2 regions of the Brachybacterium sp. sponge genome follow, and region 1 is predicted to be linked to the other one. Evidence: predicted binding sites of a transcription regulator. Region 1 holds the regulator's gene; the other holds the start of a gene.
The links. Region 1 encodes LexA, which represses DNA repair genes until DNA is damaged. Its sites were predicted from a motif close to TCGAACANNTGTTCGA; they were not measured.
Positions count from the first base shown of each region.

Region 2: the regulator LexA is predicted to act here: its motif matches at 6,545-6,560, upstream of A4A78_RS07185 (HNH endonuclease signature motif containing protein).

Region 1 covers NZ_LRMP01000002.1:703,329-718,630, reverse strand. The annotation lists gene A4A78_RS11265 (proteasome assembly chaperone family protein) at 1-283, opposite strand, end outside; gene A4A78_RS11260 (ATP-binding domain-containing protein) at 437-2,704, shown strand; gene nrdR (transcriptional regulator NrdR) at 2,892-3,380, opposite strand; gene A4A78_RS11250 (LysM peptidoglycan-binding domain-containing protein) at 3,409-3,804, opposite strand; gene lexA (transcriptional repressor LexA) at 3,975-4,670, shown strand; gene A4A78_RS11240 (ATP-dependent DNA helicase) at 4,710-6,734, opposite strand; gene hflX (GTPase HflX) at 6,881-8,440, opposite strand; gene A4A78_RS11230 (class I SAM-dependent methyltransferase) at 8,642-9,256, shown strand; gene dapF (diaminopimelate epimerase) at 9,340-10,194, opposite strand; gene miaA (tRNA (adenosine(37)-N6)-dimethylallyltransferase MiaA) at 10,204-11,187, opposite strand; gene A4A78_RS11215 (YbjN domain-containing protein) at 11,397-11,819, shown strand; gene miaB (tRNA (N6-isopentenyl adenosine(37)-C2)-methylthiotransferase MiaB) at 11,976-13,541, opposite strand; gene A4A78_RS11205 (TAXI family TRAP transporter solute-binding subunit) at 13,728-14,741, shown strand; gene A4A78_RS11200 (TRAP transporter permease) at 14,743-15,302, shown strand, end outside.
Region 2 covers NZ_LRMP01000001.1:1,621,483-1,636,784, reverse strand. The annotation lists gene A4A78_RS07215 (class I SAM-dependent methyltransferase) at 1-424, opposite strand, end outside; gene A4A78_RS07210 (pirin family protein) at 523-1,617, opposite strand; gene A4A78_RS07205 (serine hydrolase) at 1,695-2,834, shown strand; gene A4A78_RS07200 (MmcQ/YjbR family DNA-binding protein) at 2,937-3,335, opposite strand; gene A4A78_RS07195 (hypothetical protein) at 3,423-3,623, shown strand; gene A4A78_RS07190 (nucleoside hydrolase) at 3,807-4,766, shown strand; gene A4A78_RS07185 (HNH endonuclease signature motif containing protein) at 4,786-6,534, opposite strand; gene A4A78_RS07180 (hypothetical protein) at 6,860-7,387, shown strand; gene A4A78_RS07175 (hypothetical protein) at 7,416-7,664, opposite strand; gene A4A78_RS07170 (C2 family cysteine protease) at 7,685-8,692, opposite strand; gene A4A78_RS07165 (MaoC/PaaZ C-terminal domain-containing protein) at 8,991-9,995, opposite strand; gene A4A78_RS07160 (3-oxoacyl-ACP reductase) at 9,992-11,332, opposite strand; gene A4A78_RS07155 (acetyl-CoA C-acetyltransferase) at 11,359-12,681, opposite strand; gene A4A78_RS07150 (TetR/AcrR family transcriptional regulator) at 12,767-13,387, shown strand; gene A4A78_RS07145 (acyl-CoA dehydrogenase) at 13,384-15,302, shown strand, end outside.

The DNA.
Region 1 (15,302 bases):
ACATCAGCCAGAGCGTGATCTCCGGGATCGCGACCTCGGAGAAGGAGGTGCCGTCGAAGGTGGCCTGCGGGCGGGAGCCGCGGTAGTCCAGCAGCTCGTCGGTCTCGAAGGAGACCAGGCGCAGATGCCGCAGCTCGTCGCGGAGGTAGTCGGCGGCGATGCGGCAGGCGTTGCCGGCGTCGACCATGCCGGGCAGGGCGTGGACGAGGGTGAGTCCCGAACGGGGCACAGCCTCGAGGACCTCGGTCGACTCGAAGCGGTACAGATCACGGGGATCGCGCATCGGGCTCTCCTCCCTCGCTGCCGTGGAGATGTCGGTGACCTGATGGCACACGCATCCAGGCGGGTCCACCATAATGGACCACCGTGCCTCGCCGACCCCGGGTCCGCCCGGGAGGGCGCGGCAGGTGGAGCAGCGACCGGAAGGGGCAGACCAGTGGACGGGACCGAGGAGCAGGTCGCTCGGGAGGCCGAGGAGCAGGTCGCTCGGGAGATCGCCCGGGAGCAGGAGTACGCCGATCTCCTCTACGCCCGGGTCGACGAGCTGATCACCCACGTCGAGCGGAACCTCGACCGGATCCAGGGGTCGCAGCAGGCCTCGACCCACCAGAACCGCTCCGAGCGCGACTCCTTCATGGCCCTCTACGAGGACCGCCTCGCCCTGCTGCGCTCCGTGTCCCGCAGCGTCGTCTTCGGACGCCTGGACATGGACGACGCCGCACGCCACTACATCGGCCGGATCGGCCTGTTCACCCCCGAGCGCGAGCAGCTGCTGGTGGACTGGCGCGCCCCGGCCGCCGCCGCCTTCTACCGCGCGACCAGCACCGAGCGCCTCGACGTGCGCCTGCGCCGGCACCTGATCAGCCGCGGCCGCACCGTCGTCGGCCTCGAGGACGACGTGCTGGACCAGAGCGTGCTCGAGGACGAGGACCACGACGTGGTCCTCCAGGGCGAGGGAGCGCTGCTCGCCGCCGTCTCCGGCACGCGCACCGGCCGGATGGGCGACATCGTCGCGACCATCCAGGCCGAGCAGGACCGGATCATCCGCTCCGAGAACCGCGGCGTGCTCGTGGTCCAGGGCGGACCGGGCACCGGCAAGACCGCCGTGGCGCTGCACCGCGCCGCCTACCTCCTGTACACACACCGCCGCCGGCTCGAGCACACGGGCGTGCTGATCATGGCGCCCACCCCCGGGTTCCTGCGCTACATCGAACGCGTCCTGCCCAGCCTCGGCGAGTCCGGCGTGGTGATGATGACGCCGGGCGAGATGTTCCCCGGGGTCGAGACCTTCACCCACGACGTCGACGACGTGGCACGCCTCAAGGGCGATGCCGCGATGGCGGAGCTGCTCTCCCGCGCGGTCAAGCAGCGACAGGCGGTCCCCGAGAAGGACGTGAGGCTGCGGATCGACGGCACGCCGCTCGTGCTCACCCGGGACATGCTCCGCGACGCCCGGCGCGAGGCCCGCGCCACGCACAAGCCCCACAACGCGGCCCGCGCCGTGTTCGTCCGCGCGGCGATGGACCGCCTGGTCGAGGCCTACGAGCGCGCGCTCGTCGCGCAGGGCTCCACGATCGTGCCGGAGGATCGACCGGACCTGCTCTCCGACCTCCGCCACGACCCCGAGGTGAAGCGGCAGCTGAACCTGGCCTGGCTCCCCTACACCCCGCAGGGCTTCCTGCGGATCCTCTTCGCGCGTCCCGACCGGCTCCGGGCAGCGGCGCCGCGCTCCCTCGCCGGGCAGGTCGACCTGCTGCTGCGCCCCAAGGACTCACCCTGGACGGTCGAGGACGTGCCGCTGCTGGACGAGGTGGCCGAGCTCCTCGGCGAGGACGCTGCCCCGGCCGAGGCGAAGGCCAAGGACGATGCCGAGAGGCGCCGCGCGGACGTGGAGTACGCGCGCAAGGTCATCGAGAACATCGACACCTCCGGCATCGTCCGGGCGGAGGACCTCGCCGACCAGGTCGGGCAGATCCGCGACGGCCGCACCCTCGCCGAGCGCGCCTCCTCCGAACGCTCCTGGACCTACGGCCATGTCGTGGTCGACGAGGCGCAGGAGCACTCCCCGATGAGCTGGCGGGCGCTGATGCGCCGCGCCCCCACCAAGTCCTTCACCGTGGTGGGCGACGTCGCGCAGACCTCCTCCGCCGGCGGCACCGACTCGTGGACCCCGGCGCTGTCCCCGTACATCCAGGACCGGCTGCAGGTGGAGCACCTGACCGTCAACTACCGCACCCCGCGCCGGATCATGGACCGCGCGGTCGCGATGGCGCAGGCCCACTCGCTGCCGGTCACCGAGGTCAGCTCGGTCCGGGACGGTGACGAGGACCCGCTGCTCGAGCTGGTCTCCCCCGCCGAGCTCACCGCACGCAGCGCCGAGGCGGTGCGCCGCGTGCACGAGCGCCTGCCGGGACGGATCGCCGTGATCGCCGCGGCCGAGCGCCTCCGCGATCTCGCCGCCGCGATCGGCTCCCTCGAGTCCGTGCCGACGGTCGGCATCGGCTCGGCGGGGGTCGACGACGAGGTCGCCGTGATGACGGCGCAGGACGCGAAGGGCCTGGAGTTCGACATCGTGGTGATCGTGGAGCCGGCGGAGCTGATCGACGCGCACGGCGCGGGCGACCTCTACGTCGCGATGTCGCGCTCCACGCAGCATCTCGGGGTGGTCCATGCCCGGGAGCTCCCGGCCGGGATGGCGGGCTGACCCCTTCGCCGGCGCCGCCGGGACCTCAGCGCCCCGGGACGGCGATCGGCGGCCGTGGCTTCCCCTCCACGACCGCCGATCTGGTGTGCACCTCGTCGGTGCACGAGGAATATCTTAAGCACAGTCCGACCCCCTCCTGCACCAGGTCCAGGAATCTCCCCGGATCCGTGCAGACGGCCGGCGGCGCTCAGCCCGTCGCGCCGCCCCCGGAGGTCGCTCCCTGCACCTGGGAGCGCTCGGCGCGCAGTCGCGCGATCGCGGCCTCGAAGTCGTCGAGGGAGTCGAAGTCCTGGTAGACGCTCGCGAAGCGCAGGTAGGCCACGAGGTCCAGCTCCTGGAGCGGCTGCAGGATCGACAGGCCCACCTGGTGGGCGTCGATCTCCGCCTGCCCGCTGAGCCGGATGGTCTCCTCGACCCGCTGGGCGAGCAGGGCCAGCTGATCGTCGCTGACCGGACGGCCCTGGCAGGCCTTGCGGACGCCGGAGATGACCTTCGCCCGGCTGAAGGGCTCGCTCACCCCGGACCGCTTGAGGACCGACAGCGAGGCGGTCTCCGAGGTGGAGAAGCGTCGCGAGCAGCTGGGGCACTGACGGCGACGCCGGATCGTCGCGCCGTCGTCGGACGTGCGCGAGTCGACGACGCGCGAATCGGGGTGGCGGCAGAACGGACAGTGCATCCGCTCAGGGTACCGGCACGACCCCCGCTCAGCGCGAGGCATCCTCCGCCGCGGGCAGCTCGAGCTGCTGACCGGCAGTGATCCGCCCGGTGGGCAGGTGGTTGAGGCTGCGGACCTCGTCGACGAACTCGGCCTCGTCCATGCCCTCGGGGGCATGCTCGGCGGCGTAGTCCCAGAGCGTGTCGCCCGTCTCGACCGTGATCACGGCGGGCTGGGCGGGCTCGGTGCCGGCGAGGGCTGCGGGGAGGTCGAGCGCGAGGAGGGCGATCGCGGCGACCGCGAGGCCGAGCAGGAAGGCGACGCCCGTGAGGAGGCGCCGGCCGCGGCGGGTCGGCTCGAGTCGAACACGCGGTCGAGCGACGACCTCGCGGGCCTGCTCGTCCTGCCGCGGGAAGGGAAGGACCGTGGCGGTGTGGGTACGCATCTCCGAACTCCTGTTCGATCGAATCTCTGTGCGACTGTAGCCCGCAGCGCTCGCGACACGCAAGAGGAACATCGAACACATGTTTGGCATCCGCCGCGTGCCGCCCTACGCTGGGCCACGAGGACAACGGAACCCGATGGGTCCGACAGACGACGCCAGGAGGCCGCACGATGACGCCGAGCACCCCCAAGCCGACCCGGGCGCGCGGCGACGCGCCGGCCGACGAGCGCACGGCCGGTCTGACGCGCCGTCAGCGCCTCGTGCTGGAGACGATCAACGAGGCCGTCGCCACCCGCGGCTACCCGCCGTCGATGCGCGAGATCGGCGATGCCGTGGGCCTGACCTCCTCGTCCTCCGTCGCCCACCAGCTGCAGACCCTCGAGCGCAAGGGCTTCCTGCGCCGTGACCCCAAGCGCCCGCGCGCGATGGAGGTCGTGATGCCGGAGGCCGACGACGCCCCCGCGCCGCCCGTGGAGATCGAGCCCGGCGGCAGCTCGGTGAGCGTCCCGCTGGTGGGCCGGATCGCCGCCGGCATCCCGATCACCGCCGAGGAGCAGGTCGAGGACGTCTTCACCCTTCCCGAGCGCCTCGTCGGCGGCGGGGACCTCTTCCTGCTGCAGGTGGTCGGCGACTCGATGATCGACGCCGCGATCTGCGACGGGGACTGGGTCGTGGTCCGCTCGCAGAGCACCGCGGAGAAGGGTGAGATCGTCGCCGCGATGATCGACGGCGAGGCGACGGTGAAGACCTTCGTGCAGCGCGACGACCACGTCTGGCTGATGCCGCACAACCCGGCCTTCGCACCGATCCTCGGCGACCACGCCGAGATCCTCGGCAAGGTCGTCGCGGTGCTGCGCTCCGTCTGAGCGCCCGGGCTCGCGCGCCTCAGGAGTCCGCGGCGAGCCTCAGGAATCCGCGGCGAGCCTCCGGAGCGCGCCGAGGGCGACCTCGGGGTCGGCCGTCGGCCACAGCGGCGGCATCGACTCGCGCAGGAACGAGCCGTACCGCGCCGTCGACAGCCGCGGATCGAGCACGGCGACCATCCCGCGGTCCGTCTCCCGCCGGATCAGCCGCCCCGCCCCCTGGGCCAGCAGCAGCGCGGCGTGCTGGCCGGCGACGGCCATGAAGCCGTTGCCGCCGTGCTGGGCGATCCGCTCCTGCCGGGCCGACATCAGCGGGTCGTCCGGGCGGGGGAACGGGATCCGGTCGATGGTGACCAGGCGCAGCGAGCGGCCGGAGACGTCCACGCCCTGCCACAGCGTGAGCGTGCCGAACAGGCTCGCGTCCTCGTCCTCCCGGAAGGTGCGCACGAGGTTCGCCATGGAGTCCTCGCCCTGCACCGCGACGGTCAGGTCCAGCCGTGCGCGGACGTGCTCAGCGGCGATCTCCGCGCCGCGGCGCGAGGAGAACAGGCACAGCGCTCCCCCGCGCGAGGCCTCCACCAGCTCGGTGAGGTGGTCCAGCATCGCCGGTGAGGGGCCGTCCCGGCCCGGCTGCGGGAGATGGCGGGCAGTGTAGAGGATGCCCTGGCGCCGGTAGTCGAAGGGGCTGCCCACGTCGATGCCCGCCCAGGCCCCGGAGTCCTCGGCGGCGGGGATCTCGTCCTCGGCGACCCGTCCGCGGCGGGCGAGGCCCACCTCCCCGGCGGCCGGCTCGAAGCGGCCGCCGAGGGCGAGCGTCGCGGAGGTCAGCACCGCGGTGCGGTCCTCGAGGATCGCGCCGCGCATCGCCGCCGCCACGCTCAGCGGCGCGACCTGCAGCGAGGCCCGGCCGGTCGCCTGCCCGCGGGAGACGGAGACGACGTCGTCCTCGCCCGGGTCGGTCAGGCGCTCGCACACGTCGATGATCTCCTGCAGGTTCGCCCGCACCGTCTTGCGCGCCCCGGCGGAGGAGTCGTCGCCGGCGTCCTTCGCGTCCGAGTGGGCGGTGCGCGCCTCGACGCGGACGTGGCCGACGGCGTCGGCGAGCTGATCGGGCAGGTCCCCGAGCACGCGCCCGTCGGGGGCGAGCTCGAGCGCGGCGCGCAGCTCCTCCCCTGCGTCGTCCAGCGCGGTCGCCGCGACGCCGAGGCCGCGCAGGTCCCGCACCGCCCCGCGGAGCATGCCGGGGTTGAGGATCTCGGTGACAGCGCTCGTGACCCGTGCGGTGAGGTCATGGGCCTCGTCGAAGACGACGACGTCGTGCTCGGGGATGATGCCGTGGCGGTCGAAGGAGTCGATCGCGAGCAGCGCATGGTTCGTCACGACCACGTCCACCTCGCGCGCGACCTCGCGGCTGCGCTCGGCGAAGCAGTCCTGGACCATCGGGCAGGAGGTGCCGATGCACTGGTTCCCTGTGACGGACACCTGGCGCCAGGCACGGTCCGAGACGGCGTCCTCGAGGGAGTCGCGGTCGCCGGTGTCGGTCTCCTCCGCCCATTCCCGCAGGCGCTTGACCTGCGTGCCGAGCTTCTCGCCGCCGGTGCGGGACGGGTCCGAGGACGCCTCGGAGAACAGGGCGCCGGGCTCGATGTCGACCGGATAGCCGCCGGCGATCTTGTGCTTGCACAGGTAGTTCGCACGTCCCTTGAGCAGCGCGAAGGTGGGGGTGCGCGGCAGGTGCGGGGCGAGCGCCTCCGCGAGTCGCGGCAGGTCCTTGCGCACGATCTGGGTCTGCAGCGCGATCGTCGCCGTGGAGATGACCACGGGGCGTCCGGTGACCAGGGCGTGCCGCATCGCGGGCACCAGATATCCCAGCGACTTGCCGGTGCCGGTGCCCGCCTGGACCAGGAGGTGCCGGCCGCCGGACATCGCCAGGTCGACCGCCTCCGCCATCGTCTGCTGGCCGGGGCGGGGAGAGCCTCCGACGGCGGAGACCGCGGCATCCATCAGGTCCGACAGCGGGACGTCGGCCGCCGCCGGGGCGACGGGATGCTCGGGTGCGGAGGTCATCGGATCAGCGTATCCGCGCGGGAGACGGGACCCGCCGAGGCGCACCCCGGTGTGCCCGATCTCCCGCCGCCCGGGGCCTCGGCGCCCCCGGGGCACCCGCGGCACCGGATCGTCGGGGCTCCGGGGTCATCCGTCGCGCCGCGGAGTCAGGACGAGGCGTCCATCTCCGCGGCGAGGGTCTCGTCCACGAGCGCGTGCACGCGGGTCCCCTCCATCAGGTGCTCCTCGGCGAGGACCTCCCCGGTGGTGTGGGCGCGGGAGACGAGGTCGCCGCGCGAGTACGGCACGACCACGTCGACCTCGACCGCGGGGCGCGGCAGTCGCTCGGCGATCAGCTCGCGCAGCTCCTCGATCCCCTCCCCCGTGCGGGCGGAGACCACGGCGCTGACCTCGACCTGGCTGCGCAGGCGCGCGATGGTCTCGGGCGCGGCGAGATCGGCCTTGTTCAGCACGACGATCTCGGGGACGTCGAAGCCCTCGATCTCGCCGAGCACGGTGCGGACCGCGGTGACCTGCCCCTCGGGGTCGGGATGGGAGGCGTCCACGACGTGCAGGAGCAGGTCCGAGTCGCCCACCTCCTCGAGCGTCGAGCGGAACGCCTCGACCAGCTGCGTGGGCAGGTGGCGGACGAAGCCGACGGTGTCGGCGAAGGTGAACTCGCGCCCGTCGGGCGTGGTGGCGCGGCGGACGGTCGGGTCCAGGGTCGCGAACAGCGCGTTCTCGACCAGCACCCCGGCCCCGGTGAGCCGGTTCAGCAGGGAGGACTTCCCGGCGTTGGTGTAGCCGGCGATCGCGACGGCCGGCACCTGGTGGCGGCGGCGGTCGGCGCGCTGCGCCTCGCGTCCGGGGGCCATGAGCCGGATCTCGCGGCGCAGCTTCGCCATCCGGTCGCGGATGCGACGGCGGTCCAGCTCGATCTTCGTCTCGCCCGGGCCGCGGGAGCCCATGCCGGCCCCGGCGCCGCCCACCTGGCCGCCGGCCTGGCGGGACATGGACTCGCCCCAGCCGCGCAGTCGCGGCAGGAGGTACTCGAGCTGGGCGAGCTCGACCTGGGCCTTGCCCTCCCGGGACTTCGCGTGCTGGGCGAAGATGTCGAGGATCAGGGCGGTGCGGTCGATGACCTTGACCTTGACGATGTCCTCGAGGGCACGGCGCTGGCCGGGGGCGAGCTCGCCGTCGGCGATCACGGTGTCCGCCCCGGACTCGGCGACGATGTCGGCGAGCTCGGCGGCCTTGCCCTTGCCCAGGAAGGTCGCGGGGTCGGGGTGGGCACGGCGCTGGAGGATCCCGTCGAGCACCTCGGAGCCGGCGGTCTCGGCGAGCGCGGCGAGCTCGCGCAGGCTCGTCTCGGCCTCGTCGGCGTTGCCGCTGGTGTACAGGCCCGCGAGGACCACGCGCTCCAGACGCAGCTGGCGGTACTCGACCTCGGAGACGTCCTCGAGCTCGGTGGAGAGCCCGGCGACGCGGCGCAGCGCCTGGCGGTCGGCGAGGTCGTACTGCTCGCCGTCGGCCTCCGAGGAGAAGGTGGTGGCCTGGGCGGAGGCGTCGCCGCGGGAGAGGATCCGCTCGGTGAGCGGGTCGCGACGGGGGCCGGCGGGTGCGGGGTCCTCCGCTGCGGGAGAGTGCTCGACGGCCCCGGTCCTTCCCGTGCTGGTCCCGTCGACGTCGAGGTCGGAATCGGGTTCGGGATGGAAGGCGATGGGCACGATCGGGGCACTCCTTAGGGTCGGGTGAAGAGGTCGTCCCAGAATCCCACGTCCCGTCGGCCGGGTCGAGGGATTTTGCGCTGGGCGGAGCCGGATCACGGTCGGATCACGCCCACGAGCACGGGGGCACGCCCGGGTCCAGGGCGCGGGCCGCGGCGCCGTGCGTCGCCGTCAGGGGCCGGGGCTCCGTATCCTGCGGGGGTGGACGAGCACTACTTCACCGCGAACCCCTCCGCCCCGGACCGTCGATTCCCGCTGCCGGTGCGTCTGGCCGGGCGGGACCTGGACCTCGTCTCCTCCTCCGCCGTGTTCAGCGGGCACGGGCTCGACAAGGCGACGGCGGTGCTGCTGGACCGGCTCGACGAGGTCGCGGAGCCCCCGGAAGGGGGCACGCTGGTGGACCTCGGCTGCGGCTGGGGGCCGATAGCGCTGACAGCGGCGCTGCTGCATCCCGGGGTCGAGGTGTGGGCGGTGGACGTCAGCGAGCGGGCCCGGGAGCTCACCGCCGAGAACGCTCGTCGTGCGGGCGTGGAGAACCTGCGGGTTCTCGCGCCGGAGGAGGTCCCCGGGGATCTCGCCGTGGACACCCTGTGGTCAAACCCGCCGATCCGCATCGGGAAGCCGGCGCTGCACGATCTCCTGCGCGAGTGGACGGCGCGTCTGCGGCCGACGGGCACCGCCGCGCTGGTGGTGGGGAAGAACCTCGGCGCCGACCCGCTCGCGCGCTGGCTCGGCGAGCTGCTGCCCGAGCGCGAGGTCGGCAAGGCGGCGAGCGCGAAGGGCTTCCGGGTGCTGGAGATCGGTCCCGAGAGCTGACGATTCGGCGGCAGCGCTCCCGCCCCGCCGCCGCGCACCGGTGACCGGGGGCCAGCCGCTCAGGCCCTCAGGCGATCAGTCGATCAGTCGCTCAGCAGGGTCGTCCCGTCGGCGACCAGCTGGGCGGGGCCGCTGAGCGTGACCTCCCCCTCCTCGGTCCAGCCCACCTCGAGCCGTCCGCCGGGCACGTCCACCGTCCACGGCGTGCGGGACCCGTCCCCGGCGCGCAGCGCCGCGGCGACCGCGACGGCGGCGACGCCGGTGCCGCAGGAGCGGGTCTCCCCCACCCCGCGCTCGTGGACGCGCATCGCCACGTGGTGCGGACCGCGCTCGCTGACCAGCTCGATGTTCGCCCCCTCCGCGGGCTCCGGGGCCAGGGCGGGTCGGCGGGAGAGATCGAGGCCGTCGAGGTCCACGTCCGCGGGCAGGAAGGCGACCGCGTGGGGGTTGCCCATGTCGACGTCGGTCGCGCTCAGGCGCAGCCCGGCGATCTCGACCGTGCGCGCCTCCGGGACCGTGCGCGAGGCGCCCATGCCGACGCGGACCTGCCAGGGCGCGCCGGGGCCCGTCGGCCGCTCGAGGATCTCGACGGTGCGCACGCCGGCCCGGGTGAGGATCGCGAAGCGGTCCTCGCGCACGTGCCCGGCCCGCTGGAGGTGCGCGGCCAGCACGCGGACCCCGTTGCCGCACATCTCGGCGATCGAGCCGTCGGCGTTGCGGTAGTCCATGAACCATTCGGGCGCGTCGGCGGTGGCGTCGATCTCGGCGGCGCGGGAGCGGACGGCGCGGATCACGCCGTCGCCGCCGATCCCGGCCCGGCGGTCGGCGAGCGCGGCGACGCGGACGGCATCCAGCTCGAGCCGGCCGTCGGGGTCGTCGAGGATCACGAAGTCGTTCTCGGTGCCGTGGCCCTTGGTGAAGGCGAGGGGTGCGCTCATGGAGGAAGCCTACGGCCGGGCCCCGTCGGCCGCCGTGTCCTGCGTCTCGAGGACGGCGAGCGCCCGACGGAGGAGTGAGGAGCCGCCCGGGTCCTCGTCCGCGTCGAGCCAGCGCACGCGCGCATCGCGGCGGAACCAGGTGTCCTGCTTGCGGACCAGCCGGCGGGTGCCGGTGACCGTGTCCTGGATCGCCTGGGCGCAGTCGAGGGTGCCGTCGAGCACGGCCAGGCCCTGCTCGTAGCCGATCGCCCGGCGTGCGGTGAGTCCGCGGTCCAGTCCCTTCTCCCGCAGCGCGCGGATCTCCTCGAGCAGTCCGGCCTCGACCATGCGGTCCACGCGCACGGCGATCCGTTCGTGGAGCAGGGCGCGGTCGCGGCGCAACCCGATCTGCACGGTGGAGGCGTCGGCGTACAAGGGGCGCGGCAGGAACGCGGTGAAGGGACGCCCGGTGAGGGTGCCGACCTCGAGGGCGCGCACGATCCGGCGGGCGTCGCGGGGGCCGATGATCCCGGCGGCCTCGGGGTCGCTCGCGGCGAGCTCGCGGTGCAGCGCCGCCGTCCCCTCCTGCGCGATGCGCTGCTCGAGGCGCTCGCGGAGGGCGGCGTCGGTGGGCGGGAACTCGATGTCGTCGAGCACGGCGCGCACGTACAGCCCGGAGCCGCCGACCAGGATCGGGGTCCTGCCCCGGGACCGGATCGCGGCGATCGCCCCGCGCGCGTCGCGCTGATAGGCGGAGACGCTGGCCTCCTCGGTGACCTCGAGGACGTCCAGCAGGTGATGGGGCACCCCGGCGCGCTCCTCGGGGGTGACCTTCGCGGTGCCGATGTCCATGCCGCGGTACAGCTGGAGGGCGTCGGCGTTGATCACCTCGCCGTCGAGCTGCCTGGCCAGGGCGATCGCGAGGTCCGACTTGCCCGTCGCGGTCGCGCCTACCACGGCGATCAGCGGAGTCGCCGCCGAGGCGGGGGCGGGGTCCTGCGCGCTGTGCTCCACAGCCCGCACTGTAGTCGTGTGGGAGGTGTCACCGGGCTCCCCGTGGCACGGGCCCTGCCCTGTTCCCCGGTGGAGGGAGTAGGGTGATCGGCGATCCTGGCACGGACACGCCTGCCAGGCCCTACGTCCAACGCCCGAGGTGGGAAGTGACTGCACCGAACGAGTCCCCTGTCAGGACGGACTCGGCCACTGGTCTGGCCCCTGTGACCATGGCGAGGCTCGAGGAGAGCCTCACGCGCCATGGCTATGCCTTCGTCGAGGACGATGAGCACGCGGAGATCGTCCGCGCTCGCTTCGACGACTACCGCTTCCAGTTCATGCTCACCGGAGAGGACCTCGGCGTGCTGCAGACCCGCGGCCGCTGGAGCCATTCGGTGGACGTCTCGCGCAAGGTCGAGATGGTCAAGCTCTGCAACGAGTGGAACATGAACCGCATCTGGCCGAAGGTCTACGTGCGCCGCGAGTCCGAGGGTCTCCTCGGCGTCTACGGCGAGCTGGCCGCGGACTTCCGCGCCGGCGCCCTCGACTCCCAGATCGACAGCGCGATCAAGTGCGGACTCAGCACCGTGATCGCCTTCTTCCACAGCCTGGAGGAGCGCCTCGGCGCCGAGCTCGACGACCTCGACACCTGAGGTCCGCCTCCCGTGCACCACGAGCCGGGGCCCTCGCGAGCGATCGCGAGGGCCCCGGCTCCTGTGTGTGCGGAGGTGTGCGGCCGACGGCGCCGGCCGACTCCCGGGACCACCTGCGGCGGGCCCGATCAGCCGCGGGCTCGGCCGTCGGCGGGCTCAGCCGCGGCGCAGGCTCGGCATTCCGAGTGTGACCGGTCCGGCCGGCGCCGCCCCGCCGTGGCCGGTGCCGCAGGAGCCGCCCGCGTCCAGGCCCTGCACGCCCGCCTCCCAGGCATCGCCGGAGCGGGTGCGGCGCACCGAGAAGCGCGGGTCCCCCGGCCTCGGGGGCGTGCCCGCCTCGAGCGCGCTGTCGGCGATGAGGTAGTGCGGCGCGGCATGGGTGACCGTGGCGGTGACCAGGTCACCGGGGCGGGGGCGCTGCGCCTCGGGCAGGTCCGTCGGCAGCGAGAAGTGCACCAGGCGGTGGTCGCGGGCGCGGCCGGAGAGACGGCGGGTCTCGGCGTCGCGATCCCCCTCGCCCTCGGCGACGAGAATCTCCACGCCGCGCCCCTCCTGGGCCAGGTTCTCCTCGTGGGCGATGCGGTCCTGGAGGGCGACGAGCCGCTCGAACCGCTCCTGGACGACCTCCTTGGGGATCTGGTCCTCCATGGTCGCGGCGGGGGTGCCGGGGCGGATGGAGTACTGGAAGGTGAAGGCGCTGGAGAAGCGGGAGGCCTCGACCACCTCGAGGGTGCGCTGGAAGTCGTCCTCGGTCTCGCCGGGGAAGCCGACGATGATGTCGGTGGTGATCGCGGCCTCAGGGATCCGCTCCCGGACCCGGTCCAGGATGCCGAGGAACTTCTTGGAGCGGTAGGAGCGCTTCATCCGGCGCAGCACGTCGTCGGAGCCGGACTGCAGCGGCATGTGCAGCTGAGGCATGACGTTGTCCGTCTCGGCCATCGCGTCGATGACGTCGTCGGTGAACATCGCCGGGTGCGGGGAGGTGAAGCGCACCCTCTCCAGGCCCTCGACGTCGCCGCAGGCGCGCAGCAGCTTCGCGAAGGCGCCGCGGTCCCCGAACTCCACGCCGTAGGAGTTCACGTTCTGGCCCAGCAGCGTCACCTCGATGGCGCCGGAGTCGACCACGTCGCGCACCTCAGCGAGGACGTCGCCGGGGCGACGGTCCTTCTCCTTGCCGCGCAGGGAGGGGACGATGCAGAAGGTGCACGTGTTGTTGCAGCCCACGGAGATCGACACCCACGCCGCATAGGCGGACTCGCGCCGGGTGGGCAGCGTCGAGGGGAAGACGTCGAGCGACTCGAGGATCTCGACCTGCGCCTCGGCGTTGTGGCGGGCACGGTCCAGCAGCACCGGAAGCGAGCCGATGTTGTGGGTGCCGAAGACGACGTCGACCCACGGGGCGCGCTCGACGATCGCGGCGCGGTCCTTCTGCGCGAGGCAGCCGCCGACGGCGATCTGCATCCCCGGGTTCGCGTCCTTGCCGGGGCGGAGCCCGCCGAGGGTGCCGTAGAGCTTGTTGTCCGCGTTCTCCCGGACCGCGCAGGTGTTGAACACGATCACGTCGACCTCGCCGCGGCGCGGATCGGCGTCCTTCGGCGCGGCGATGTAGCCGGAGCCCTCGAGCATGCCGGTGAGGCGCTCGGAGTCGTGCACGTTCATCTGGCAGCCGAAGGTGCGCACCTGGTAGGTGCCGCGCTGCGGGGCGGGGGCGGTGAGAGACATAGTGGATCCAGGGTACGGCGCACGGTGCGGCGGGCCCCACAGGTCACAGGGCGGAAACGATCACCATGAAGTGACCGTCCTCATGCCACGAGCACCTAGGGTGGGCATGACCTGCGGGGAGGCCGATTAGACACAGCTGTCCGATCGGTGCCTGCTCCCCGGTGACGACCCCGACGAGGAGTAGACATGCGAATGCGACGACGCAGCTTTGCCGCCCTGGGCGCTTCGATCCTGGGAGCCGGCGTGCTCGCCGCGTGCGGCGACGACGGAGGATCCGGAGGGGGCGAGGGCGGGGCTCCCGCCGAGGGCGGCGAGGGCGACTTCGTCACCGACCTCACCTTCGGCACCGGCGGCACCGCCGGCGTGTACTACCCGCTCGGGGGCGAGTACGCGAGCATCTACCAGGACAACATCGAGGGCATCACCGTCAACTACACCGACTCCGGCGCCTCGGTCGAGAACATCGGGATGATCTTCCAGGGCGAGTGGCAGCTCGGGATCGCGCAGTCCGACACCGCGAACGCCGCGGTCACCGGCTCCGCCGACTTCGAGGGCGCGCAGGTCGACAACCTCGGCTGGATCGCCGCGCTCTACCCGGAGGCCGCCCACATGGTGACGCTGACCGAGGGCGGCTTCGCGTCGGTCGCGGATCTCAAGGGCAAGCGGATCGCCGTGGGCGACGTCGGCTCCGGCACCCGTGCGGTCTCCGACGCGATCCTCGCCGCCTACGGGATCGCCGAGGGCGACTACGAGCCCTTCGAGCAGGACTTCTCCAGCTCGCTGGACCTCCTGCGGGACGGCAACATCGACGCCTCGATCTTCGTGGTCGGCACCCCGACCGGATCGCTCGGCGACCTCGCCGCCACGAACGAGGTCACGCTGCTCTCTCTCGACGAGGACACGGCGCAGGAGATCGCCGACGGGTCCCTGTACGAGGTCTACACGATCGAGCCCGGCGCCTACGACTTCGTGACCGAGCCGCTGACCACGCTGTCGGTCGCCGCGGCGCTGGTCGCCTCGACCAGCCAGGTCAGCCCCGAGGTGGCCTACGAGATCACGGCGGCGACCTTCGAGTTCGCCGATCAGATCACCCTCCCGCAGAGCGAGCTGATCACGCACGACTACGCCCTGTTCGGCCAGGGCGACGTCCCCTTCCACCCCGGTGCCGAGAAGTACTACCAGGAGCAGGGGCTCCTCTGAGATGAGCACTGCCGACACCCCGTCCGCTCCTCGGCCGGAGGACTCCTCGCTCGACGTCCCGCTCGACGCGGAGTCCATGAAGGAGGCCGAGGAGCAGACGGAGGAGCTGCTGCGGGAGCACGACAGTGCGAGCCGTTTCCGCACCGGGCTCGGCGCCTGGGTCTGGATCGTGGGCGGACTGTCGATCGCGCTGACGCTGTTCCACCTCTACACCGGGGTCTTCGGCTCGCGCCCCTCCCTCATCCAGGGCGCGATCCACCTCGGCGGCGCGACCTCGATCATCTTCCTGCTCTACCCGATCAACAAGCGCGTGAGCCTGACGAACGGGGTGCCCTGGTACGACGCGGTCCTGGCGGTCCTCTCGCTCGGCGCGAACCTGTACATCGTCGTCGAGTACCGGCATCTGACCAGCAACCTGGTGCAGATCATGGGGTTCCGGGAGATCGACTACATCGTCGCCGCCCTGGGGATCCTGCTGGTCCTTGAGGCCACCAGGCGCTGCGTGGGGCTGCCGATCGTGATCATCGCGTCCCTCGCGATCGTGTACTCGATCTTCGTGTA
Region 2 (15,302 bases), on a different contig from region 1:
GTCCGCTGCGCGCCGCGATGACCGCGAGGCGTCGGGCGAGGTCCTCGAGCGCCGCGAGGGACTTCGGCAGACGGGCCAGCGCGAGATGCGCCTCGGCCCAGGCCGCGAACTCCTCGAGCGGGGCGGGCTCCGCATCCGTCGGCAGCACGAGGCGCCCGGCCTCGAGCGGACCGGGCAGAAGCGCGGCGAGCGCGTCCGTCTCCGCGCGGGAGCTGGTCCAGGACAGGACCCGCGCGCCGGGGTGGTCGGCGACGAGCGCGAGCGCCTCGGCGGTCAGCACACCGGTCGTATCCCCGATCACGAGCATGTCGCAGGGGCAGCCGATCTCGCCATGCTCCTGGGCGGCGCGCAGGATCACCCGCTCGGTCTGGTCAGGGGCGGGGAGCTCGGCGGTCGGCTCGGGCTGGGCAGCGGTGCTGTTCATGAGGTCTCTCGTGCAGTGGGATGAAGGACAGGGACGTCGGGTGCACGGCGGGCCGTGCGGCGTTCCTCGGAGGCGCGGGCGCGGCCCATGCGTCGAGCTCAGGCGGGCATGCCTCGCCGTCCGCGCGAGCGCAGGCGCCCGCCGGGCAGCCTCGGGGCGGGCAGCGCGGCGGGGGTGTGCGGGGCGAAGGGGCCGAACTGCTCGTCGTCCTCGGCGAGTCCCCCGCGCTCACGGGCGCTCTGCGCGATCGGGGCGTCCTCGAGCGCGAGCTCGACGCCGATCTCGGCCTGGTAGCGGGCGCGGAACGCCTCGATCTCCTCGTGGGAGCGGCCCACGAAGTTCCACCACATGATGATGTCCTCGCCCAGGGGCTCCCCGGACAGCAGCATCAGGCGGAGGTCCTCGTCGCCGGTCGCCTCGATCTCGAGGTGGTCGACGTCGTCGGGAAGGACCATCAGCTCGCGCGGCGCGACATCGGCGCCCAGCGACCCGGCCGACGGGTCGTCGCCCGTCCCGTCCGTCGCAGGTCCCGTCCCGCGGGCCGTCGTGAGCCGCGCGGCGCCGCGGTCCACGAGCAGTCCGTGCTCGTGACCGGGGTCGAGGTCGAGCCGCAGCGTGCTCCCGGCGCGCAGCTCGAGCTGGGCCATGCCGAGATCCGTGTCGGTGACGACGGGGCTCGCGTCCTCGAGCAGGTCCCCGTCGCCGTCCACGCCGTGCAGCGTGCCGAGGCCCACGCGGGCGCGGGCGGTGCCGGTCGCGACCTCCGTCGGGGTGTGGACGAGGAACTCCTGCTCCCGGAAGCGGGTGCGGTCCGGCAGGGCGTACCAGAGCTGGACGCCGTGCAGCACGGTGGTGTCGTTCGCGGAGAACTCCGAGTGGGTGATGCCGGAGCCGGCGACCATGAGGTCCACGTCGCCGGGCCGCACCAGGGCGTGGCTGCCGATCGAGTCGCGGTGCGTGATCGCCCCGTCGAACAGCCAGGACACGGTCGCGAGCCCGGTGTGCGGGTGGCGGGCCACGCGCATCCCGTCGGTCGCGGAGACGTCGTCGGGGCCGAAGTGGTCCATGAAGCACCAGGCGCCGATGAGGGAGGTGCGCCGGGCGGGCAGCGTGCGGTGCACGGTCATGCCGCGCGGTCCGCCGAGCGGGACCTCACGCGGCTCCAGCAGCACGAAGTCCTCGAAGGTGGTCATGGTCCGAGTCTAGGCGGCGGTCCGGTCCGTGCAGCCGGTCCCGTCCCCGCCGTCGACCGCCCCCCTACTCTGTGTCCATGTCGCTGCCGACCTCGCCCGCCGTCCGCCTGCTCGAGTCCGCGATCGACGCCGGCACCGTGCCCGGCGGGATCATCTCCCACGGGCGGGATCCCGAGCCCATCGCCCGCGGGCGGCTCTCCCCGCGCGGACCGGGCGACTCCGACGCCCCGGCGTTCCCGGCCGACGCGATCGTGCGCATCCAGTCGATGACCAAGGCGATCCAGGCCGTCGCGGCGCTGCGCCTGATCGAACGGGGCGTGCTCGCGCTCGACTCCCCGGCCGCTCCCTGGCTCCCCGAGCTCGCCGCCCCGCGCGTGCTCCCCCGCCCCGACGCCGACCTCGACGAGGCCGTCCCCTCCCCCACCGCGATCACGCTCCGTCACCTGCTGACCTGCACCTCCGGGCTCGGGATCGCGACCGCGGAGGGTCCGCTGCAACGGGCGATGGCGGAGTCCGGACTCGAGGCGGGCTCGGCGCCGTGGTCGCTCGGGGCCGACGAGTGGCTCGCGGCGCTTGGTGCGCTGCCGCTGGTGGGCGGGCCGGGTCGGGTGTGGCGGTATCACCACTCCTTCTCGGTGCTGGGGATCCTGCTCTCCCGGGCGACCGGCAGGTCCCTCGAGGAGCATCTGCGCGCGGACCTGTTCGAGCCGCTCGGGATGGTCGATACCGGGTCCTTCGTGCCCCTCTCGCAGCGGCACCGTCTGCCGCCGGCCTTCTCGGTCGAGGACGGGCAGCTGGCGGAGGCGGAGCCGGCCGGGGGCGGGCCGCTGGTCGGCGAGCCGTCGCTCGACGTCTCCCACGGCGAGCTCGTCTCGACCGCGGCGGACTACCTGCGATTCCTGCGCGCGCTGCGGGACGGGGAGCTGCTCTCCCCGGAGCACCTCGCGATGATGACGACCGATCAGGTGCCCGCCGAGGTCAAGCGGCCCGACTCGTTCTATCCCGGCTTCTGGGACGGGACGGGCTGGGGCTTCGGGGTCAGCGTCGTCACCGGAGGGGAGCATCGCGGCCGCTGGGGCTGGTCCGGCGGGTACGGCACGGACTTCTTCGTCGACGCCGACGGGACGATCGGGCTGCTGCTCGCGCAGGTCGAGATCGGCGAGCACCTCATGCCGCTGCTCGAGGCGTTCCAGGAGCTGCCGACGCCGCCGAGCTGAGTCGGCCGCGGGCCCGCGGGACCGTCGGCCCGGCTCCGCCCCGCCGGGGCCTATCGTCCCGGCCCCTAGTCGGCGCGAGCGATCCCGGGCGCTTCCGGCAGCTCAGCCCTCCCGCGCCTCCAGCTCGGCGATCAGCCGCGCCGGGGCGACGGTGCGGTAGGACTCCTCGATCAGCTCGGCGAGCTCGACGAGGTCGGTCGCCTCGTCCAGGTCGATGCCGAGCCAGCCCGACGGGCCGAGATAGGCGGGCACGTAGCTGCGGGGCTCCTCGGCGAGCGCGGCCCGTTCCCGGGGCGGGAGATGCAGCATCACGGACTGCTCATGAGGAACCCATTCCCCGTCGACCTTGAGGGATCCGCCGTAGTAGCAGTGCACCTTCACGGTGTGGAAGGCGGGCCGGCCGTGGCTGATCTTCTCCTTCGCCCCGGGCAGGGCGAGGGCGATCTCCCGGACGCGCTCGAGCCACGGATCGCCGTCGTCGAACATCTGCGGATGCGCCATGGAGAGATCCTCCGCCCTGCTGAGTCCCGAGGGAAGGGATTCCGGAAGCGGCCTCTGTCGCACCGGGGAGCATGGTGGGATGAGTGCATGGACACCGCCCCCTTCGTCGTCCTCCTGCTCGTGGCGCTGATCGATCTGGTCCTCGCGGCCTGGTTCATCGGCCAGGGCCTGCGTGCCGGGGCGAACTCCGCCGAGGGCCGGCCCCGACTGCTGGTGGGGAGCATGCTGATCCCGGGGGCGCTCCTCATCGTCGTCCTCGCGTTCGTCCTGTTCGGGCCGATGGGCTGACGGTCGCGCGGGCACGGCAGCCGCGCCCGACAGGATCGCCGGAGAGCCGGCGGACGTTCGCAGGATCGAGGCGTCGAGGCGTCGAGGCGTCGAGGCGTCGAGGCGTCGAGGCGTCGAGCGAGGGTCACGTCCCTCCTCTGCGACCCTCGGCTCGACGCGCCCCGTCCTCCGTAGGCTGGGTCCATGACTCTCCCCCTCCTGGTCGACTGCGACACCGGCATCGACGACGCGATCGCCCTGACCTATCTCGCCAGCCGCGATGACGCGGAGGTCGCCGGGATCGTCTCGACCGGCGGGAACGTCCCGGCCGCGACGGTGCATCGCAACAACCTCGCGCTCTCGGAGCTGCTGGGCCTGGACGCACCGGTCGCCCTCGGCGCGGACCGTCCGCTGGTGGAGCCGCCGATGTTCGCCGACGACACCCACGGCCCGGGCGGGCTCGGCCACGCCGTGCTGCCCGAGCCGACGCGCACGGAGGATCTCCGCTCGGGGGCGCAGCTGTGGGTGGACCTGGCGCGCGAACGGCCCGGGGAGCTGGTCGGCCTGGTCCTCGGACCGCACACGAATCTCGCGCTCGCCCTCGAGATCGAGCCGGAGCTGCCGCGACTGCTGCGCCGGCTGCACGTGATGGGCGGGGCGATCAACCATCGCGGCAACACCGGTGCGACCAGCGAGTGGAACATCGCAGTGGATCCCGAGGCGGCGCAGCGCGTGCTCGCGGCCTTCGCCTCGGCGCCGCAGCTGCCGGTGCTGGGCGCGCTGCAGGCGACCGAGCAGATCGTCTTCACCGGGGCGGAGCTCGAGCGGCTCGAGGCCCTCGCCGCCCGCTCGGCACATCCGGTCGCGCGGATCCTCGCCGACGCGGTGCGCTTCTATTTCGAGTTCCACCAGGCCGACGGCTTCGGCTGGACCGCGCACGTGCACGATCCGCTGGTCACCGCCCATGCCCTGACCGGGGAGTTCGCGAGCACCCGGCCGCTCCCCGTGGACGTCGAGCTCGCGGGGACGCTGACCCGCGGTCAGACCGTCGGCGACGAGCTGGGGCGATGGGGCCGGGGGCCGACGGTGGAGCTGCTCGACGAGGTCCTGCCCGCCGCGTTCGTCGAGCACCTGCTGGGGACGCTCGAGGCCGGGCTGGGCTGAAGGTCCCGACGGCTCGGTCTCAGGCCGCGTCCTGCTCCGGTGGCCGTGCGCGTGAGCCAGTGGGCGGCAGGACCACGAGGTAGTCCACCCGGGCCGCTCTTCTCCCTGCGGGAGGATGCGGCTGCACTGTGCCCCGTGGTCGCGACGTCGTGGGCTCCGCGTCGGGAGCGGACCCTTCGCCGAGAGGCCGCGCGTCCTCGGGACGCACCTCGGCAGCCTGCACCTCGCCGTCCTCCTCCACTGCCTCCACTGCACGGAGCTCCGGCAGCGCGAGGAGTCGGTGCACCGGGGTGAGCCCGTCTTGGTCGGGCTCCGCGGCGGCTCCCTCGTAGACGTCCGGGACCGCCGGTGTCCTTCCCGCCTTCCGCAGCGCCGTGCCGACGGGATCGAAATTCACCCCGCGCCGCCTTGCGGTCTGTCCGTAGCGGGTGGTCCATTCGACGGTGCGTCGGGTCCCGTCCTCGTCGGTGAGCACGCGGGCGGTCGCGCCCGCCGCCTCCTTCTGGTTGTCGGCGGCGCAGAGCCCGTTGCCGTTGTCGAGACTCGTCGGCCCGCCCTGCGCCCAGGGGACGATGTGGTCGATCTGCCGGATGCTCGCGTCGCAGTGCGGGGCGCGGCAGGTCTGGTGCGCGTAGCGGAGGAGGCGGCCGAGGCCGGCGGGGAACGCCCGCGCCCGGGACTCGGCGGCGACGAGCTGGCCTTCCTCCCTGTGCGCGTAGAGCATGCGCAGCGCGAGGACGACCTCGGGGTCCGGGTGCTCGAGCGCGCGGAGCATCTCCTCGCGGATGTGCTCGTACGGGACCGCGCCGAGTCCTTCCACGGTCGCGGCGTCGGCATGGCCGGGCGCGAGCAGGGAGCGGTCGGTGATGATCACGCCGATGTCGACCACGGGCAGCTCGCCTCCCTCGCCGCGGCCGAGGACCGTGTCGGCGAGCAGATCGGCCATGATCTGCTGGTGACCGCGCCGGTCGCCGTCGGCCCGCGCCCGCTCGGCGGCCACCGACAGCGTCTTGCGGATCCGCGCGGCGTCGAGGCCGGGCAGATGCGCGGTCAGCGTCGCCATGCCGTGCCGTCCACGGCGCACGGTGACGCTGCGCTCCCGGCGCGCCACGCGATGACGCGCGGCCGCGCCCTCGGGGTCCAGCGCGTGGAGGATCAGCGCGGCCTCGTCGCCCCACTCCCCCGGTCCGCAGTCCTCGAGGTCCGCGAGATGCGCGCCGAGGATCCGGTCCACCTGCTCCCGCTGCTCGGGGGTCGCCGGCCCCATCGCCCGACCCACCTGGTGCCCGGCGGCGGGCATCGCCCGCCCCTGGGCGAGAGCCCGGAGCACACAGGGCATCGAGCGGACGAGCCGCCTGCACGAGGACATGCTCTGCCCCGCGGCCGATGTGGACTTCTTCAGCGCAGCTGCAGCCTCCGCACGCGCGACCTTCTGCGCCTGCCGGGGCGTCTCCCCGCGCTCGAGGCTGTCGGCGGCGACCGCCGCCTCGAGACGGACGAGGGCACGCGCCGCGATCGCCGCCACCGCGCCGGAGAGCATCCGCAGCTCCGTCAGCAGGGCGATCGTCCGCTGCGCGTCGAGCGCCTCGAGATCGGCCGATCCCCGCTCCCCGAGCCGTGCGAGCGCCGCCTTGGCCTGGACGACGTCGATGCCGTCGACGACGAGCTCCTCGACCCCCGCGACGAGGCTCGGCGCGCCACCGGGCCGACGGGACTCCCCGTCGGACTCCGGAGGCTCCACGGCCCCACCGTGAGAATCGAATGACATGTCTGCATTTTCGCAGATCTGTTCGACGCAAGGAAGAGCTTCCCTGTTACTACTGATCAGTAGTTCGAAATTGTGGATAGCAGTGCGCTGGCGAGGAGAGGCGACGATGCTGCACGTCATTCGGGACGCTGGGATCGCCTCCCAGCCGGTCGATCTGCGAGAGAGGCAGGATCAGCGCATTTCGTACAGCACCACATCAGGAGATCACCGTCCGACTCCGCACTGGCTCGGAAATGCAACGGCAGCCGACGGAAGCGGCAAGTCCCTCGGCGTCCGCCCCACCTCTGCGCTGACCTCGCTCGCAGCCGGTACTAGGGTGCTGTCCGTGACCACGCTTCTGCCGCACCGGGAATGCCACCGAGGACCGTCGACACGCCCGATCGGGGCGTTGATCGCACTCGTCAGCGCCCCCTTGGTCCTGAGTGCCTGCACTTCCCCGACCCCCTCGATCCCCCTCGAGTCGCTCGACGGCCACGACGCCCTCGTCGAAGACATCGCCGCCGCGCTGGAGACTGAGGGAATCGTCGAGGAAGGTTCGATCGAGCTCGATGGACGAAGCGCGCAGTTCGAGGATGGGCAGTGCCGAGTCTTTGCCCGCGACGCCGACGCCGCTACGGTCGCCAGAGCGCCGAAGGTGGATGCGGTGCGTGCCGCTGCCGCCCAGGCGATCGTCGGCAGCGGGTTCGCACCGCTCGAAGAGACCGAAGTCGCCGGCGGTCATCTCCAGCTCTCGAGCACCGATGAGCAGGGCGCACGCCTGGAGATCACCTGGAAAGCATCCGAACTCGACGTGAGCATCCACGGCACAGCGGACCTCGCGGAGCCCGAATGCACCGACGAGGTCGTCGCCTGAACGTCCGCAGGCCCTGGCGGGCGGTCTCTCAGTCGCAGAGCCGGATGGTGACAGCTGCCGACTCCTGCCCCGCGGTCGGGCGGTGGACCGCCACGAGCTCCATCGTGCCCCGGCCGAGCAGATCGATCGGGTTCGCGTAGGTCAGATCGACCTTCCGACGCCGATCACCGTCGCGCAGCAGCAGGCGTGCCGTGGCGACACCCCCGGGTTCTCCGACCCGATGGACCCCTACTCTGACCCCGCGCAGCCGTGGCTGCGCGCCCTGCAGGATCGTCATCTCGTCACCCTCTGCCATCGTCAGTCCTCCATGTCGACCGAGTAGGTGGTGTCAAAGCTCTCCTGGTACTGCTCCTGCGTGAGGGTGAGCGTGCCATCGCGCTGGACGTCGTCGAGCTCCCCGCCATCGGGGCCCCAGGGATTGGTCAGCACGACGACCGGTTCACCATGAGTATTGCGGGGATCATCCGCGGGGATGACCTCCTCGACGATGTAGGCGTGGTTGGGCACGATGTTGTCCTCATCGATCTCCGACTCCCAGATTCTCCAACCCCGCTCTCCGACATCGTTGTTCTCGGTGCCGACGGCAACCGGCCCTTCAGCCAGCTTCTCCTCGAGGTCGGCGAAGTCGCCTTCGCCGGTCTTCTCCGCCTCGCGACCCGTGATCATCTCGAAGGCATCTGAGGAGAACCCTCCCGAGAGTTCGGAGTATTCGCCCCCGAAGTACTCGGCGGCGGCCTTCTCATAGACGGAGAGCCAGTTCACCCCGTCGGGCGCTCCCGCGCCGTTCTCGGGGAAAGTAGGTTCGACCGTGATCTCCACTGGTTCACCGTCGTCGTAAAGAGTGACGGTCCAGGTGCCGTCTTCGTTCTGCCGCATGTGCTCACGGATGAAGTCCGGATCTCGGTTCGCCACCGCCCCGGCACCTGCCAAGAACCAGCAGTCCCCGAGCTGTCCCTGCTCGATGTGGCTGGAGTCCAGCGCCTCGTCGCTCAGGTCGATCTCGCCGTCGAACTCCTTGTACCTGCCCGTGTCGCCCGTGCTCGGCTCCCCCGGCAGATCGCGCGGAGAAAAGTCCCCCTCCCCACCGTCTGCATTCCCGTTCGACCCATCGCCCAACGCAGATCCGCCGTCAGCTGAGCTCGCCTGGTCCTGCTCGTCTGCATGAGCAGCCGTCTCCTCGGCCTCCGCACGGAGCCGCTCGGCCAGGGAATCGAGCTCTGCCCCTCGAAGATTCCACTTCTGACGAAACACATCGGCATCTTCGCCGACCCATGCGATCAATCCCGCGTGCTGATCCAGTGTCATGCGCAGCTCCGCCATCGTCTCTGCGCTCTGGTCTGCGCGATCGCACCAGCTTCGCATCTGGTCAGTGTCTGCTCCGAAGAACTCCACGTCCCCCCGCTCCCTCCGCTTCCACCCGTCTCCGCTCCGCTCCCCATGCGGCGCCGATCGCTGTCCATTCAGAATGTACGGCGATGGGCTTTCAGGGGCCATGGGGAGGGGTCCCCATGCGGATCGGACGGCGGCAGTGCGCCCCGTGCCGCCGACGGGGTCTGCTCACGGAGAGAGCCGATCCCGTCCTGTGGAGGCGTTCCGCCGAACGTCACCGCCCGAGCGTCGTCACCTCGACCTCGAAGCAGCGCCGCGGCCCCTTCTCCCCGCGGGCGGGCTTCCAGCCCACGCACCGCGCGGTCCCGGCCGACGGATCGTCCTCGAAGGCGACGAGCACGGAGCCGGGCAGTGTGACCGGAGCGTCGAAGGTGACGTCCCAGCGCAGCGGCTTCGACAGGTCCACCCGCGCCTCGGTGAAGGCGCGCGAGGCGGTGTACATCCCGTGCGCGATCGCCGAGGGGAAGCCGAAGGCCTTCGCGCTGACGGCGGAGAGGTGGATCGGGTTCACGTCGCCGGAGACCGCACCGTACCGCCGTCCGGTGTCCGCACCGAGCACCCAGCGGCCCGTCGGCTGCGGCGGCACGAAGTCGCGCCGCGACCGCCCGCCGTCCGAGGGCGCGGCGCTGGACGGCGCGGTTCCCGAGGGCTCCGCAGCGGCCGGCTCCCCGCCCTTGACGAGATAGGTGGAGACATCGGTGGCGATGATCTCGCCGTCCTCGCCGAGGATCGTGGAGACCGCCTCGAAGGTGCGGCCCTTGCGGTGCGGGCGCAGGTCCCGCACCCGGCACTCGACGTCCACGAGATCCCCCACCTTCACGGGCCGGTGCTGGAGCACCTGGTTGCGCAGGTGCACGAGGCCCAGCAGCGGGAAGGGGAAGCCACGCCGCGCCATGAGCGCGAGCGAGACGGGGAAGGCGAGCACGTGCAGCACGCCGGGGTGGACCAGGTCCGTCGCGGGACCGCCCATCAGGTGGTCGAAGTCGCGGGCGCGCTCGGCGTCGATCCGCACCTTCCTCACCCGGTAGGCGATGTTCGGCAGCGTCTCCGCGCCGCCGCCCGCGCCGCCCTTCCCGCTCTTGCCTCGCCTCCCGCCGAGGCGGGAGCGGGGGTCGAGCGCGGCGGCGTAGATCGCGGGGAACGAGGGGACGTCGGAGAGATCCTTGACCTGCTCCGGCGCGTTCTCGGCATGCGCCACGGCGCCCTGCCCCGCCCTCACTTGCCCACCATGTTCTGGCCGCACACGCGCAGGGTCTCGCCCTGCACGCCGCCCGCCTCGTCGCTCGCGAGGAAGGCGATCGCCTCGGCGACGTCGACGGGCAGGCCGCCCTGCTGCAGCGAGTTCACGCGCCGCGCGACCTCGCGGGTCAGCGGCGGCATCTTCGCGGTCATCTCGGTCTCGATGAAGCCGGGCGCGACCGCGTTCGCGGTGCCGCCGAGCGGGGCGAGACGACCCGAGAGCGCGTCGACGAACGCCATCACGCCCGCCTTGGACGCGGCGTAGTTGGTCTGGCCGCGGTTGCCGGCGATGCCGCTGGTCGAGGCGAGCGAGACGACGCGCGGCTGCGCACCGAGCACGTCCCCGGCCTCGAGCAGCGACTCGGTGAGCGCGATCTGGCTGGTGATGTTCACGGCGAGCACCGGGTCCCAGCGGTCCGGGGTCATGTTGGCGAACAGCTTGTCCCGGGTGATGCCGGCGTTGAGCACCAGCACGTCGAGGGTCAGCCCCTTCTCGCGCAGGAACTCGACCACGCGGCGCCCGGCGTCGGCGGAGGTGACGTCGAGCTGGAGCGGGATCGCGCGCAGCTCGTTGGCCAGGCGTGCGAGCTCGGTGCCCGCGCCGGGGACGTCGAGCACCACGAGCCTCGCGCCGTCGGCCGCAAGGGTGCGGGCGATGGCCGCGCCGATGCCGCGCGCGGCCCCGGTGACCAGCGCCGTGCGCCCGGCGAGCGGGAGCGAGGCGTTGTCGGTCGTGCTGCCCGCCTCGGTGGAGACGGTCAGCAGCTGACCGGTGATGAAGGCGCTGCGGGCGGAGAGGAAGAAGCGCAGCGCGCCGACGGCGCCCGGGGCGTCGACCCCGACCCCGTCGGCCAGCAGGATGCCGTTGGCGGTCGCGCCGCCGCGCATCTCGTGCGCGACCGAGCGCAGGAACCCCTCGACCCCGCCGCGGGCGGCATCGCGCGCAGGCTCCTCGCCCGTCGCCGGGCGGGAGATCGTCACCAGGCGCGCGCCCGGTGCGAGGGAGCGCATCGCCCCGGCGAGCGGGAGCAGCAACGAGCCGAGCTCCGCGGGCGCGGAGAGCTCGTCGGCCACGACGATCACCGAGCCGATCGAGCGCAGGCCCTCGACGCGGCGGCGCACGTCGGCGCCGCCCTCGAGGAGTCGGTGGGCGACCGCGTCCGCGCCGGCGGAGGCGCCGAGCACGACGACGGGGCCGAGCACGGGCGCCGGGCGGTCCTTCCGGCGCAGGAGCCGGGAGGGGCGGGGCAGGCCCAGCTGCTTGGCGAGCACGCCGCCGGGGGCGGAGCGGATGAAGCGGGTGTAGGCATCGGCCATGGGGACCTCCGTGAAGAGTCGGGGTGTCAGTCGGTGACGGACTCGAGCAGCATGACCGTGCCCTGGCCGGCGGCCGCGCAGACCGAGATCAGGCCGCGCTGGACCCGGCCGGTCTCCTTCGCGCGCTCGTGCAGGAGCTTGGCGAGCGTGGCGACGAGGCGGCCGCCGGTCGCGGCGAAGGGGTGCCCGGCGGCGAGGGAGGAGCCGGTGATGTTCAGCCGCGAGCGGTCGATCGCGCCGAGCGGCGCGGAGCGGCCCAGGCGTTCGCGGCAGAACTCCTCGGACTCCCAGGCCTTGAGCGTGGTCAGCACGGTGGAGGCGAAGGCCTCGTGGATCTCGTAGAGGTCGAGGTCCTGCAGGGCCAGGCCGTTGGCGTCCAGCAGCTCGGGGACCGCGTAGGCGGGGGCCATGAGCAGGCCCTCGTCGCCGTGGGCGAAGTCGACGGCGGCGCTGCGCGCGTCGACCACGCGGGCGAGCGGGGTGAGGCCGCGCTCGGCGGCCCACTCGGCGCTGCCCAGCAGCACGGAGGAGGCGCCGTCGGAGAGCGGGGTGGAGTTGCCGGCGGTCATCGTCGGCTCTGCGACCTGCGGCGACTTCACGCCGAAGACGGGCTTGAGGGTGCCGAGCTTCTCAAGGGTCGAGTCGGCACGCAGGTTCTGGTCGCGGGCGAGGCCGCGGTAGCCCGTGACGAGGTCGTCGAGGAACCCGGCGTCGTAGGCGGCGGCGAGGTTCTTGTGGGAGGCGAGCGCGAGCTCGTCCTGGGCCTCGCGGGTGATGCCCCACTGCGCGGTGGTCAGCGCCTGGTGCTCGCCCATGGACAGGCCCGTGCGGGGCTCGCCGTTGCGGGGCGGGACAGGGGCGAGGTCCGCGGGGCGGATCGCGGTGAGCGCCTTGACGCGCTGCATCGCGGTCCTCGCCGCGAAGGCGCGGTGGAGGATGCGGCGCAGGCGCGGGGTGACCTCGATCGGCGAGTCGGAGGCGGAGTCGACGCCGCACGCGATCGCGGAGTCGATCTGGCCCAGGCGGATCCGGTTGGAGACGTGCAGGACGGTCTCGAGGCTGGTCGCGCAGGCCTTGGACATGTCGACGGCGGGGGTGCGGGGGTCCAGCGGCGTGCCCAGCGCGCTCTCGCGGGTGAGGTTGAGGTCGCCGGCGAGCTTCAGCACGGCGCCGCCGGCGACCTCGCCGAGCTTCTCGCCCTGGAGCGAGTAGCGGGCGACGAGGCCCTCGAGCGCGGCGGTGAGCAGGTCCTGGTTGGAGATCCCGGCGTAGGGCCCGCCGGAACGGGCGAACGGGATCCGGTTGCCGCCGAGGATCAGCGCATCGCGCGGGGAGTCGGTGGGGGTCACTGTGGGGCACCTCTTCGTGGTCACGGGGACGGATCGTCGGGAAGGACTTTACATAGAACCGTCGGTACTTGATACCCTAGGTTCTGTGAATGCGACGACGCAAGCCCCCGTGGACGGGCGCTCGGCCCGCTGGGCCCAGCACCGAGAGCAGCGACGTGCTGAGCTGCTGGACGTGGCCCGGCACCTGATCCACGAGCGCGGCCCCGACGTGACGATGGAGGACATCGCCGCGGCCTCGGGCACCTCGAAGTCCATCGTCTACCGGTACTTCGAGGACAAGTCCCACCTCCAGCGCGACCTGGGCCGCAGCATCCTCCAGGCGATGCACGACAAGCTGCTCGCGGAGATGCGCGTGCTCGAGGAGCGGATGGGCCGCGAGCCCGCGCCCGAGGAGCGCATCCACGCGATGATCCGCGCCTACGTCGCGACCGCGCAGCGCTCCCCCGGCGTGTACCGCTTCGTCACCCGCCCCAGCGACGGGCTGAACCACTTCCTGGACTCCGTGACCCGCATCATCACGACCTTCCTCCCCGCCGGGACCCCCTCGCCGCAGATCTGGGCGACCGGCGCGGTGGGCTTCGTCGAACGGGCCGTGGACACCTGGATGAACGACCTCGAGGCCGCCGACGGCGCCTCGACCACCCTCACCTCCGATCAGCTCGTGACCCACCTGGTCACCTGGCTCATGAAGGGACTGCACGCATGACCGCCGAGACCTCCACCACCACATCCGCCCCCGCGCCCACCGCCGCGAGAGGCACCGACGCCGCCGCGAGCGCCACGCCGACCGGCCCGATCCCGGTCCCCGCCGACGGCAGCCCCCGCCTCGACGTCGAGATGGTCTCCGAGGCGCTGCTGGGCAGCTGGGCCGACGCGCGGCGCGACGCCCGCGAGCGAGCGGCCCGCCCCGAGATGCACCGCCCGACGGACGCGAGCGTCGCCGAGCACCGGGAGCGGGTGTTCGGCCAGCTCCGGACCCTCGCCGAGGAGGAGGTCTCCCTGCCGATGCTCCCCGAGCACCTCGGCGGTCCGAACGACAACGGCGCCAACGTCGCCGCCTTCGAGGAGCTGGTCGTCGCCGACCCGTCCCTCCAGATCAAGGCCGGCGTGCAGTGGGGGCTGTTCACCTCCGCGATCGTGCAGCTGGGCGACGAGGAGCAGCAGAAGGCCTGGGTGCCGGGCGCCATGAGCCTCGAGACTCCCGGCGCTTTCGCGATGACCGAGATCGGGCACGGCTCCGACGTGCAGTCCCTCGCCACCACGGCGACCTTCGACCCCGACGGCGGCGAGGACGGCGAGTGGGTCATCAACACCCCCTTCCGCGCCGCGTGGAAGGACTACCTCGGCAACGCCGCGATCCACGCGAGGGCCGCCACGGTCTTCGCGCGCCTGATCACGAACGGCGTCGACCACGGCGTGCACTGCTTCTACGTGCCGGTGCGCGACGCGCAGGGGAGCCTCCTGCCGGGCGTGCAGAGCGAGGACGACGGCGAGAAGGGCGGCCTGAACGGCATCGACAACGGTCGCCTCGCCTTCGACCACGTGCGCGTCCCGCGCCGCAACCTGCTGAACCGCTACGGGGACGTCGCCGCCGACGGCACCTACTCCTCCCCCATCGACTCCCCCGGGCGGCGCTTCTTCACGATGATCGGCACGCTCGTGCAGGGCCGCGTCTCGCTCGACGGCTCCGCGATCCGCGCCTCGCAGCTCGCGCTGCACATCGCGATCACCTACGCCACCCAGCGCCGCCAGTTCACCGCCGCCGACCCGACGCGGGAGACCGTGCTGATGGACTACCAGGCGCATCTGCACCGCCTGCTGCCGAAGCTCGCCGCGACCTACGCGGGCGCCTTCGCGCACGAGCAGCTGCTGCACGCCTTCGACGACGTTTTCTCCGGCCACGGCGACACCCCCGAGGGGCGCGAGGACCTCGAGACCCTCGCCGCGACGCTCAAGCCGACCTCCACCTGGCTCGCCCTGGACACCATCCAGGAGTGCCGCGAGGCCTGCGGCGGCTCCGGCTTCATGGCCGAGAACCAGCTCGTCGGGCTCCACCAGGACCTCGACGTGTACGCGACCTTCGAGGGCGACAACACGATCCTGCTGCAGCTGGTCGCCAAGCGGCTGCTGTCGGACTACACCTCCGAGCTGAAGAACGTGGACCGCGCCGGGATCGGCCGTTTCATCGCCCAGCGCGCCGAGGTGCTCGCCAAGCGCCACACCCCCTGGGCCCGCCTCGGCCAGAGCGTGAGCGACCGCGGCAACGCGCGCCGCGCCTTCGACTCGATGCGCAGCGCCGAGTTCCAGGAGGAGATGCTCGCCGACCGCGCCAGGGTCAAGGTCGAGGAGGTCGCCCTCGCCCTGCGCAGCACCGCGAGGATGAGCCCGGCCGACGCCGCCGCCGAGGTCAACAAGCACCAGGTCGAGATGCTCGACGCGGCCCGCGCCCATGCGGACCTCGTGCGCTGGCGCGCCTTCACCGCCGGGATCGAGGCGATGGAGGATGAGGGCACCCGCGCCGTGCTCACCGACGTCCGGGACCTGTTCGGCCTCACCGCGATCAACGACGACCTCGCCTGGTTCCTGCTCTCGGGCATGATCTCCACCCAGCGCGGCCGTCA